3 regions of the Bacillus sp. TCT6 genome follow, and region 1 is predicted to be linked to each of the others. Evidence: riboswitches for the same ligand, from Rfam matches in the RefSeq annotation. Region 1 holds a riboswitch; each other region holds the start of a gene.
The links. A riboswitch is a leader RNA that binds a small molecule or an ion and turns the genes downstream of it on or off. The one in region 1 is predicted to bind lysine.
Positions count from the first base shown of each region.

Region 2: it holds a riboswitch for lysine, as region 1 does, so the genes downstream of both, AC0ONG_RS07485 (aspartate kinase) here and lysA (diaminopimelate decarboxylase) in region 1, are expected to answer to the same signal.
Region 3: it holds a riboswitch for lysine, as region 1 does, so the genes downstream of both, AC0ONG_RS13790 (amino acid permease) here and lysA (diaminopimelate decarboxylase) in region 1, are expected to answer to the same signal.

Region 1 covers NZ_JBVYHX010000001.1:1,136,975-1,140,263, forward strand. The annotation lists gene AC0ONG_RS05780 (LTA synthase family protein) at 1-776, opposite strand, end outside; gene AC0ONG_RS05785 (DUF3888 domain-containing protein) at 1,030-1,425, shown strand; lysine riboswitch at 1,515-1,696, shown strand; gene lysA (diaminopimelate decarboxylase) at 1,877-3,193, shown strand.
Region 2 covers NZ_JBVYHX010000001.1:1,459,397-1,462,685, forward strand. The annotation lists gene AC0ONG_RS07480 (VOC family protein) at 1-319, opposite strand, end outside; gene AC0ONG_RS07485 (aspartate kinase) at 549-1,778, opposite strand; lysine riboswitch at 1,982-2,168, opposite strand; gene AC0ONG_RS07490 (DoxX-like family protein) at 2,362-3,270, shown strand; gene AC0ONG_RS07495 (DUF4166 domain-containing protein) at 3,275-3,289, shown strand, end outside.
Region 3 covers NZ_JBVYHX010000001.1:2,689,688-2,692,976, forward strand. The annotation lists gene AC0ONG_RS13785 (GNAT family N-acetyltransferase) at 36-485, opposite strand; lysine riboswitch at 807-998, shown strand; gene AC0ONG_RS13790 (amino acid permease) at 1,111-2,577, shown strand; gene AC0ONG_RS13795 (iron-sulfur cluster biosynthesis family protein) at 2,691-2,996, shown strand; partial or broken gene AC0ONG_RS13800 (hypothetical protein) at 3,030-3,289, shown strand, end outside.

The sequences.
Region 1 (3,289 bases):
ATAACAAAGCTTTGTGTAGATTCCATTGAAATTAAAATTACATTTTTACCTTTTGCAGCTCCAAATAAGTTTTTATCAACTTGCTTGTCTTTTGAGTCTGTATAGTTCTTAATTTCAGAAAATCCATCGCCACTTGCAAATACACGCTCAGCTGAAGACTTGGATTGGAGTGTAATATCAAATAGATGATATGTGTATAAACCTAAATTTTTCACAACAGTTTGACGGTCAAATGAGCGTGAGAACATTTGTGGTTTATAAATAACTGATACAACAATTTGTAGTGCTAATAAAGCTGTTACACCGCTAAAGAAAGTTCGCTTCTCTGAGCGGGAAAGTGGTGTTTTGTCGCCAAATGATGGGAATTTACGCGAAATAAACATTAAAATAATTGCATCTGCAAATAAAAGTAATGTTTTGTACGTAAAGAGTTCTTTTATACTTGTCCCTAAATCAGCCATATTGTTTGTTTGGAATAAAACCGGGAAAGTAACGAAATCGTTATAGAACCCATAAAACATTGCGTTTCCAAATAAAATAAATGACAGTATAAAACTGATTCCAATTATAATTCGGTTTCGGTGCTTAGATGCAAGTAAAGCTAAGCCGAAAAATAAAAGTAACGCAGCTAGTGGATTAATAAAAAGCATGAATTCTTCAAAGAAATTATCAATTTTAATATCAAATGCTAGCTTGTACACAATATATGTTTTAATCCATAGTAAAACGACTGCAACGAGTGCAAATCGCAGTTTTGGAAACAGATGTTGTAGCATAATATACTCCTCTCCTAAAAAGCATGACAGTTCTTGTGAGTCAGTTTGCTTAACGACTCCTTTTATATATACGAACAGTCCTTTGTTATTATGATTATTATACTATGAGTATCATTATACGAAAATAAAAGGGGGTTGTGGGCTTTTTTATAATAATCGAGTAGAAAAAGATTGGTGGGAGACAATAAAACAGAATTTCTATGTATGATAATTATCGTACGTAGAAAGAATCGCGTGATATACGGAGGTTATAATGCGAAAATTATTATATTTTATAGCATGCAGTAGTGTTATACTTTTTACTTCACCGAGTGTGTCGGTAGCTCAATATGATGCACCTCTTATGGAAGATGCACTTTATTCTGTTTTATTTCCAAAAATAAATAAAGCAATTGAAAAACAATATGGAAGTTTGAAACCTTATCAATGTCCTAAAATTATTAGTTTAAAAAAAGTGTATAGCGGTACATATTTATTTCAAGCAAGTATTGAAGTGACAAAGTATGAACGTGTTGCTGGGAAAATTGCTCCACCATTTGAGAAGGTAACGATTACATTTAATAACGAAGAAGGCGAATGGGAAGTGACAAAGATTTCAGTAAAGCGCTTACCAAACGATACAAAATTAAACTGTAAAAAAACAATATAAAAAATTGTTTGACAAATAAAATGGTCCTTTGGTATTGTTAATAGCAACAATTAGATGTTTGAAAATTAAATAGACTTACCTCATCTACTCTCAAAGGTAGAGGCCGCGATAGGAAAGAGTAAGCTATGGGAGATTTAATGGAATCTGTGATCATAGGTTGAAAGGGACTATTGCCGAAATATAAGAATAACCATCTTATTCATATATTGGGACTACATTGAATAAATGTAGTACTGTCATAAGATTTATTTTATGGAGAGCTATTTGGAGATGTTGATGCGGTTTCTTATTTTGAGGAGATAACAACTCGTTTATTTTTTCAATATATATTTTTCCTAATAAGAAACGCGTGTGAACATTGTTCCGCGCGTTTTTTGTCTATCTAAAAGCGTGCTGCAATGAATAGAAGATTGGGGTTATGAGTTTTAGAGGAAATAAGGGAGGAATTTAAATGTATTTACACGGCACAAGCCGAATTAATGGGCAAGGACACTTAGAAATTGGAGGGTGCGATACGACGCAGCTAGCAAAGCAATACGGAACACCACTTTATGTATATGATGAAGAGTCTATTCGAGGAAAATGCCGAGCGTTTCATCGTGCTTTTAAAGAAAGTGGTTTCTCTTATCAAGTAGCATATGCAAGCAAGGCGTTCTTGTGCATGGAGATGTGCCGAGTAGCTCGTGAAGAGAATATGTCATTAGACGTTGTTTCTGGGGGAGAATTATATACTGCGCTCCAAGCAGGATTTCCAGCATCACGTATTCATTTTCATGGAAATAATAAAACAGAAGAAGAGATAGTGATGGCTCTTCAGGCGAATATTGGTTGTTTTGTCGTAGATAATTTCTTTGAATTAGAAATTTTACACGATTTAGCGATGCAACATGGAAAATTTGTGAACATATTAATTCGTGTAACGCCTGGAGTAGAGGCGCACACACATGAATATATTACAACAGGCCAAGATGATTCGAAATTTGGATTTGGCGTTTCAAACGGTCAAGCGATGCAGGCAATTGGATTTGCTTTACAAAAATCAAATTATAATGTGCTAGGGATTCATTCACATATCGGATCGCAAATATTTGAAACAGCTGGTTTTGTTCGAGCAATTGAAGTTCTTCGCCAATTTTTAGAAGAAGTGAGAGAGCAAACAAACTATGTAGTAAAAGTGTTAAATGTAGGCGGGGGATTTGGAATACGCTACACAGAGTCGGATACACCATTAACTCTTGAGACATATGTGCGAGCTGTAACAAGTGCAGTGAGAGAACAATTTACTGTATGTGAATATCCATTGCCAGAAATATGGATTGAACCAGGCCGTAGCATTGTAGGTGATGCTGGGACAACAATTTATACAGTTGGATCTGTGAAAGATATTCCTGGTATTCGGAAATATGTATCAGTCGATGGTGGAATGACAGATAATTTAAGACCTGCTTTATATAGTGCGCGTTATGAAGCAATGTTAGCGAATCGAGGGAATGATGAGAATGAGGAACTCGTTTCGATTGCTGGGAAATGCTGTGAGAGTGGAGATATGTTGATTTGGGATATTCATTTACCAAAAGTCGCTTCTGCTGATTTACTAGCAGTTTCCTGTACAGGAGCCTACGGGTATTCGATGGCGAATAATTACAATCGGATTCGAAGACCAGCCGTGGTCTTTGCAAAAGGCGGAACATCGCAAGTAGTTGTGGAACGCGAAACATATGAAAATATTATTGGGAACGATCGCATACGTATTAAAGAGCTTGTCTAAATAGAAAAGGAGTTGTTCGGATGGGCAATTCCTTTTTTGTAAAATAAAATAATTAAAATATATCGGAAAACTAGGATTGAAAAAAATCAGAATTGT
Region 2 (3,289 bases), 320 kb from region 1:
CCATTTCGTCAATGTCTTCAACGGTGAACATGACGCGTAGATAACCGAGGGCGTTTACAGGAGTATTTCGGTGATCTGATACAGTAGGTGGGGTGAGAAATCGCGAAAGTTCAATTCGGCTGTGGCCATCTGGAGTGACCATCATAGCAATCTCTACGCACTGAGAGCCGAGTCCAGTTACGCGACCAGCCCATTCACCTTCGACAGTGGCTCGCCCTTCGAGGTTCAAGCCAATCTCCTCGAAGAAAGAGATTGCGTTATCAAGGGATTCTACAACGATGCTGACATTGTCCATTCGTAGTAATTTGTTTTTTGCCATAGTCTTATCTCCTTATGTATAAAAGTTTATTATTTAATCATCCTCATAATTATACTACTAAGTAGTTACAAATTCCTTTCAGTCAAAAACACCTTGTCATAGTATATGAAAAGGTGACAAGGTGTTTTTTTATATGTCATATAGCATCTTGTTAACGAACAGCATTTTATTTAATAGGAAGGAAGTAGATTAATATGATTTTTTTATAAGCGTTACTGAAAATATCAAATTAGCTCATTTGCACTAAAGGCTCAATTTTCGCCATAAATGATTGATGCAACGCCTCAACACCTGTTACTAAATGAAGGCGGTCAATAACGACAGACACTTTAATTTCTGATGTACTTACCATTTTGATATGAATATTTTCTTCTTTTAAAGTAGTGAACATATTTGCAGCGACACCAGGGTTAGATACCATGCCAGATCCTACGATTGATACTTTTGCTAAGTGATTTTCATGTTCTACAGATTCGTAGTGAAGAGTTTCTTGATTTTGTTCCAAAACTTTTAAAGTTTCTCTTAAATCATTCGAGTGAATGGAGAAGGAGAGATGTACAGTTCCTTCATTTGTAATACTTTGAATGATGATATCTACATTAATGTGTGCTGCTGCTAATGTAGAGAAAACTGTTGAAAGCGAGCCTTGTTCTAGTCCTTTAATTGTGACACGTGTAATGTTATCCTCAAATGCAATACCTTTAACGATTGATTGTTGTTCCATGTTACATTCTCCTTTTACAATTGTTCCGTTTTCTTGTTCCATACTTGAGCGAACTTCTAAAACTACGTTATGATTTTTAGCAAACTCAACAGCGCGCGGGTGTAATACGCCAGCACCGAGATTAGCAAGCTCTAACATTTCGTCATAAGAAATTTCATCTAATTTGTAAGCATCTTTTACAACTCGTGGGTCCGTCGTATATACGCCTGTCACATCCGTATAAATATCACATTTTTTTGCTTTAAGTGCAGCGGCTAGTGCGACAGCAGTCGTATCAGAACCACCACGGCCAAGCGTTGTAATTTCATTTTCTACACTTATACCTTGGAAACCAGCTACGATAACAATCGTGCCTTCAGCAAGATAAGATTGAATACGATCTGTATGAATGTCAGTAATCCGTGCACTACTATGTACAGATTCTGTCGTAATACCTGCTTGCCACCCTGTTAATGAAATTGCATGATAGCCTTTTGCTTGCAGTGCCATTGTTAATAATGAAATAGTTACTTGTTCTCCTGTAGATAGAAGCATATCCATTTCACGTTTACTTGGATTTTCTGTGATAGCGTTAGCGAGTGCGACAAGTTCATCTGTGCTTTTTCCCATTGCTGAAACGACAGAGACAATGCTATGACCTCGTTCATATTCTTCAATAATTAAATTTGCTACATGTTGAATGCGTTCGACGCTTCCGACAGAAGTGCCACCAAATTTTTGAACAATTGTTTCCATTACAAATTCCTTCTTTCGTCTATTTTTAAGAATAGATTAGGAAATATATAAATCCCAATACTCCTGTAGTTACCAGAAAGACAAACAAAAAACACCATCTCAAATAAGTGAGGATGGTGCTGTTACAGGAAAAGGGAAACAGAAAACGGAGCTAATAAAAAAACCGCCAAAAAAGGAATATCATAAAAAAATGATATCTCTTTTTTGTAGATAGCTCTTCATACGTACACGTCTGTACATATGACAGTTCTGTTTCTATTCGAAAACAGCCCCAATTGATAAATGCAGAGAAATTTATCAATTTCGGCAATACTTCCTTTCATCTAAGTTCATAGACATCTCTGTGTCTCCATTAGAATACTCATAAGTATCGCAACCTCTATCTCACGTTTTAGGCGAGAGTGTTTGATTTATGAAGTTGTTGGTAACATTTGTTTTATAATAATTTAAATTTTTCGTGGAATCAAGTGTTTTATATATATTTTAAAAATTCTTTCTTTTTTATGAGGAAGTTTGTGAAAAATGTAGCAAAATAAATTCATTGCATGTACATTAAACTTATAGTGCATAGGAGGTGGGGAGAATGAAAAGGAAACAGCCTATTTATGTTGCGACAAAAATGAACACGACGATGGAAAAATTATGGGAATATACGCAAGAACCAGATATACATACAGAGTGGGATGCTCGCTTTACTGAAATTTCGTATTTAGAGAAAAAAGAAGGAGAACCACAGAAGTTTTTGTATAAAACAAAGATTGGATTTGGGCTTGAAATAGTTGGAGAAGGGGAATCAATAGGTGAAATAAGAAAAGAAACTGGTGAAAGAATTTCTTCTTTAAAATTTTGGACGGATAATACATTATCTCTTATTCAAATAGGACGTGGTTATTGGAAGTATACGCCCAATAAAGAATACATCCATTTTGAGACACAATATGATTATGATACAAGATTTGGTCGTATAGGAAATGTAATAGATTCCTATATTTTTCGTCCGTTATTAGGTTGGGCGACTGCTTGGAGTTTTGATGCCTTAAAATTATGGTTAGAAAAGGGGCTTCATCCTAGGTTACTAATTAGAAGAACAATGACGTATTGGCTCGTATGTTCTTTATTTGCTTTTGTATGGATATATCAAGGGATAGTGCCAAAACTACTGTTTACTCATTCAGAAGAAGTAAAGATGCTTTCTTTATTAATCGGTTCAAATGAAAGTAGTGTATGTATACTTAAAATAATTGGGGGGTTAGAAATAATTTTCGGTGTCGTATGGCTGTTGCCACTAACAAAACGAAAATTATTTATACTGCATATTATTGTATTACTAGTTTTAACGTTAGCGGCAGGATTTACGAATATCGCAAGCTTTACAGGACCGTTTAATCCGATTACATTAAATGTTCTTTTAATGGGGTTATCAATTGTCGGTTATATAAATAGTTTCGATTTACCAAGCGCGAAAAATTGCAAGAGGACGAGAAAGGGATAAGTGTATGGCTAATATGTAT
Region 3 (3,289 bases), 1.6 Mb from region 1:
AAAAATACCGCCCGATATACTTCGAGCGGTATTTTTTATTTTTCTATTTTCCAATTAATCATCGTTTCTGTAGCATTTACTCTCTTCATATGTAACTTTTCTAAAACACGAATCGAACTATAGTTATCTAGGATTGTCTCTGCAATTATTGTTTCTACCTCTCCTGTTTTGAAAGCCCAATCGATTAGTTCTCTTACAGCTTCTGTTGCATAGCCCTGATTCCAATATTTCTCAATAAATCCATAGCCAATTTCTACTGTTTGATTCTCGTTTGGTTTCCCTTTAAACCCAATATCACCTAAAACGCTATCATCTTCTTTCCGAAGAACATACCACGCGCCCCATGGTAATATAGCTGCATCTTGTTTTACATTCTTTACATGCCCTACAATATGCGGACCGCTATTGTATCCTTGCTCGTTAGCAATTTGAATCCTCTCTTCTGTACACGGCACTATATAGAGCCTTTCTGTTTCTAATTTCATATTGATTTCCCCTTTTTACTTAAACGTTACTCTAATTATAACAAATAATATGACTTTATCATGAATGTCGAATTATATTTTTCTGAATTTTCTTTTTATTTAGAGGGTTTTTCAATATTTTTTGCGAAACATTTGTATAACAATTTTTTCTTTGCTTATTGCTACATAATAATAGGTTCGGGTGGAGTTTTGCAAGCGTTTCCTATACAATAACCGATATTTTTTGACTTTTCCTAACAAAATATCTTGCAATATATTCAGAAAGTCATTACAATTGCCATATATTAAAAATCTTAGCAATATATCAAATCCTCATCAATCCGATGAGGTAGAGGTTGCGACTTTTATGAGTAAAACGGACGAGACACAGAGAATGTCACCAACTCCGTTTGAAAGGAAAGGTTGCCGAAGTTTATATTTCTTCTCTGGAAATATGAGCTGGGGCTGTCTCCGAAAGGAACAGAACTGTCACGTTTACAAATTACCGTGTAAACGTGGGGTGCTATCTTAACGGAAGGGTATGATGGGGTGGTTATTTGTGAAACGTTCCGCCAAATTCCTTTGGCGGTTTTTTGTATTTTTCTCCCCCGCTCCTTCCTAACCTACAAGAAAAGGAGTGTTGAACATGAATAGCGCAACAAATCAATCTACCTCTAAAACGCAAACTACACAAGGACAAGGTGAATTAAAACGCGGATTAAAATCTCGTCACCTTACGATGATTTCTCTCGGTGGTACAATTGGTACCGGACTATTTCTTGCCAGCGGTGGTGTCATCCATACAGCTGGACCTGGTGGCGCATTAATTGCATACGCCGCAATTGGAATTATGGTTTATTTTTTAATGACAAGCTTAGCTGAACTTGCAGCTTACATGCCTGTTACTGGATCTTTTAGTACGTATGCAACAAAATTTGTTGATCCATCACTTGGCTTTGCACTTGGATGGAACTATTGGTATAACTGGGCAATTACGATTGCTGCTGAACTTGCAGCTGTAACATTAATTATGAAATTTTGGTTCCCAGATACTCCTTCTCTTATTTGGAGTGGATTATGTTTAGCTATTATTTTCCTTTTAAACTATTTATCTGTTAAAGGGTTTGGTGAATCTGAATATTGGTTCGCACTTATTAAAGTAGTTACTATTATTATCTTTTTAATTGTTGGTTTCATGATGATTTTCGGAATTATGGGCGGCGAAACTGTTGGATTTAAAAACTTCACAGTTGCAGATGCACCATTTAACGGCGGTATCATGGCAATTATCGGTGTATTTATGGCAGCTGGTTTCTCCTTCCAAGGAACTGAATTATTAGGAGTAGCTGCTGGTGAAACATCTGATCCAGAACGTAATATCCCAAAAGCAATTCGTTCAATCTTTTGGCGTATTCTTTTATTCTATATCCTTGCGATTCTCGTTATCGGTTTACTAATTCCTTATACAACTGAAAGCCTTGCTGCAAGTGATGTAACAGTAAGTCCGTTTACACTTATTTTTGAAAAAGCGGGCGTTGCCTTTGCTGCTTCTGTTATGAACGCTGTTATTTTAACTGCTGTACTATCTGCTGGTAACTCTGGTATGTATGCATCAACTCGTATGCTTTGGGATTTAGCTCGCCAAGGAAAAGCACCAAAGTTTCTTGGTAAATTAGATAGCCGCGGTGTACCTGTTAACGCATTAATCGTAACGTCAATTGTTGGTAGTATTGCTTTCATTGCTTCTTTATTCGGTGACGGTGTTGTATACATTTGGTTATTAAACGCATCTGGAATGTCTGGTTTTATCGCATGGGTCGGAATTGCAATTAGTCATTACCGTTTCCGTAAAGCATATATCGCACAAGGAAAAGATTTAAAAGACTTACCATATAGAGCAAAATGGTTCCCATTCGGTCCAATCTTCGCATTTACACTTTGTATCATCGTAATTTTAGGACAAAACTACGGCGCATTTATGGGTGAAGCAATTGATTGGAACGGTGTACTCGTTTCTTACATCGGTTTACCACTCTTCTTAGTACTATGGTTAGGTTATAAATTTACGAAAAAAACAAAAGTGATTCCACTTGATAAATGTGAACTAAAATAAAGTGAAACGAGCAAACAAATTTGTTTGCTCGTTTTTTGTTGCAAACCTCTTTCCTTTATTATTGCTCCTGTTTTTGCAATAATAAAGGAAATATAAATAAAGGTTGGGATACAATGAACATTCGTATTACTGATGAAGCAAAAGCAGCTATACGTAGATTAGAACGTGAAGATAAAAAGATCGTTCGCATTAGAGGAACAATGACGAACTCTTGTAGTATTTTCGTTGATGTCGATTTAATTTGGGATACATATAACGCAGATGATGTTGTATATGAAGATGTAGAGCTTATCGTACAAATGGATTCATTCACGAAAGAATACACTGGTGATACAGTGAAACTTGATTATAAGACGACAGGTTTTAGTATTACGACTCCGAGTGAGACTTTAGTTTATGGATTGTCGATTAAAAAATAAAAATTGTTTTCATTTGACCACCGAGGTGAAAAAATGGGTAAATATGTTCCGTTAAAATTTTTATTTAATGAAGAATTAGCAGAGAAAATAGCTGATTCTATTTGTAAACACGATCCTAATTTTTCTAAAAGAATCTTTGTAGATTCTGTAACATATAAAGTTGAAAATTTAGAGTTAAAACAACGTATTGAAGTAATAGCAGATGAATTACACAATGCTTTACAAAAAGATTTTAATGTAGCAATACATATATTACTGAAAACATTAGGACCAGAAAATACAACAGAAGTAGG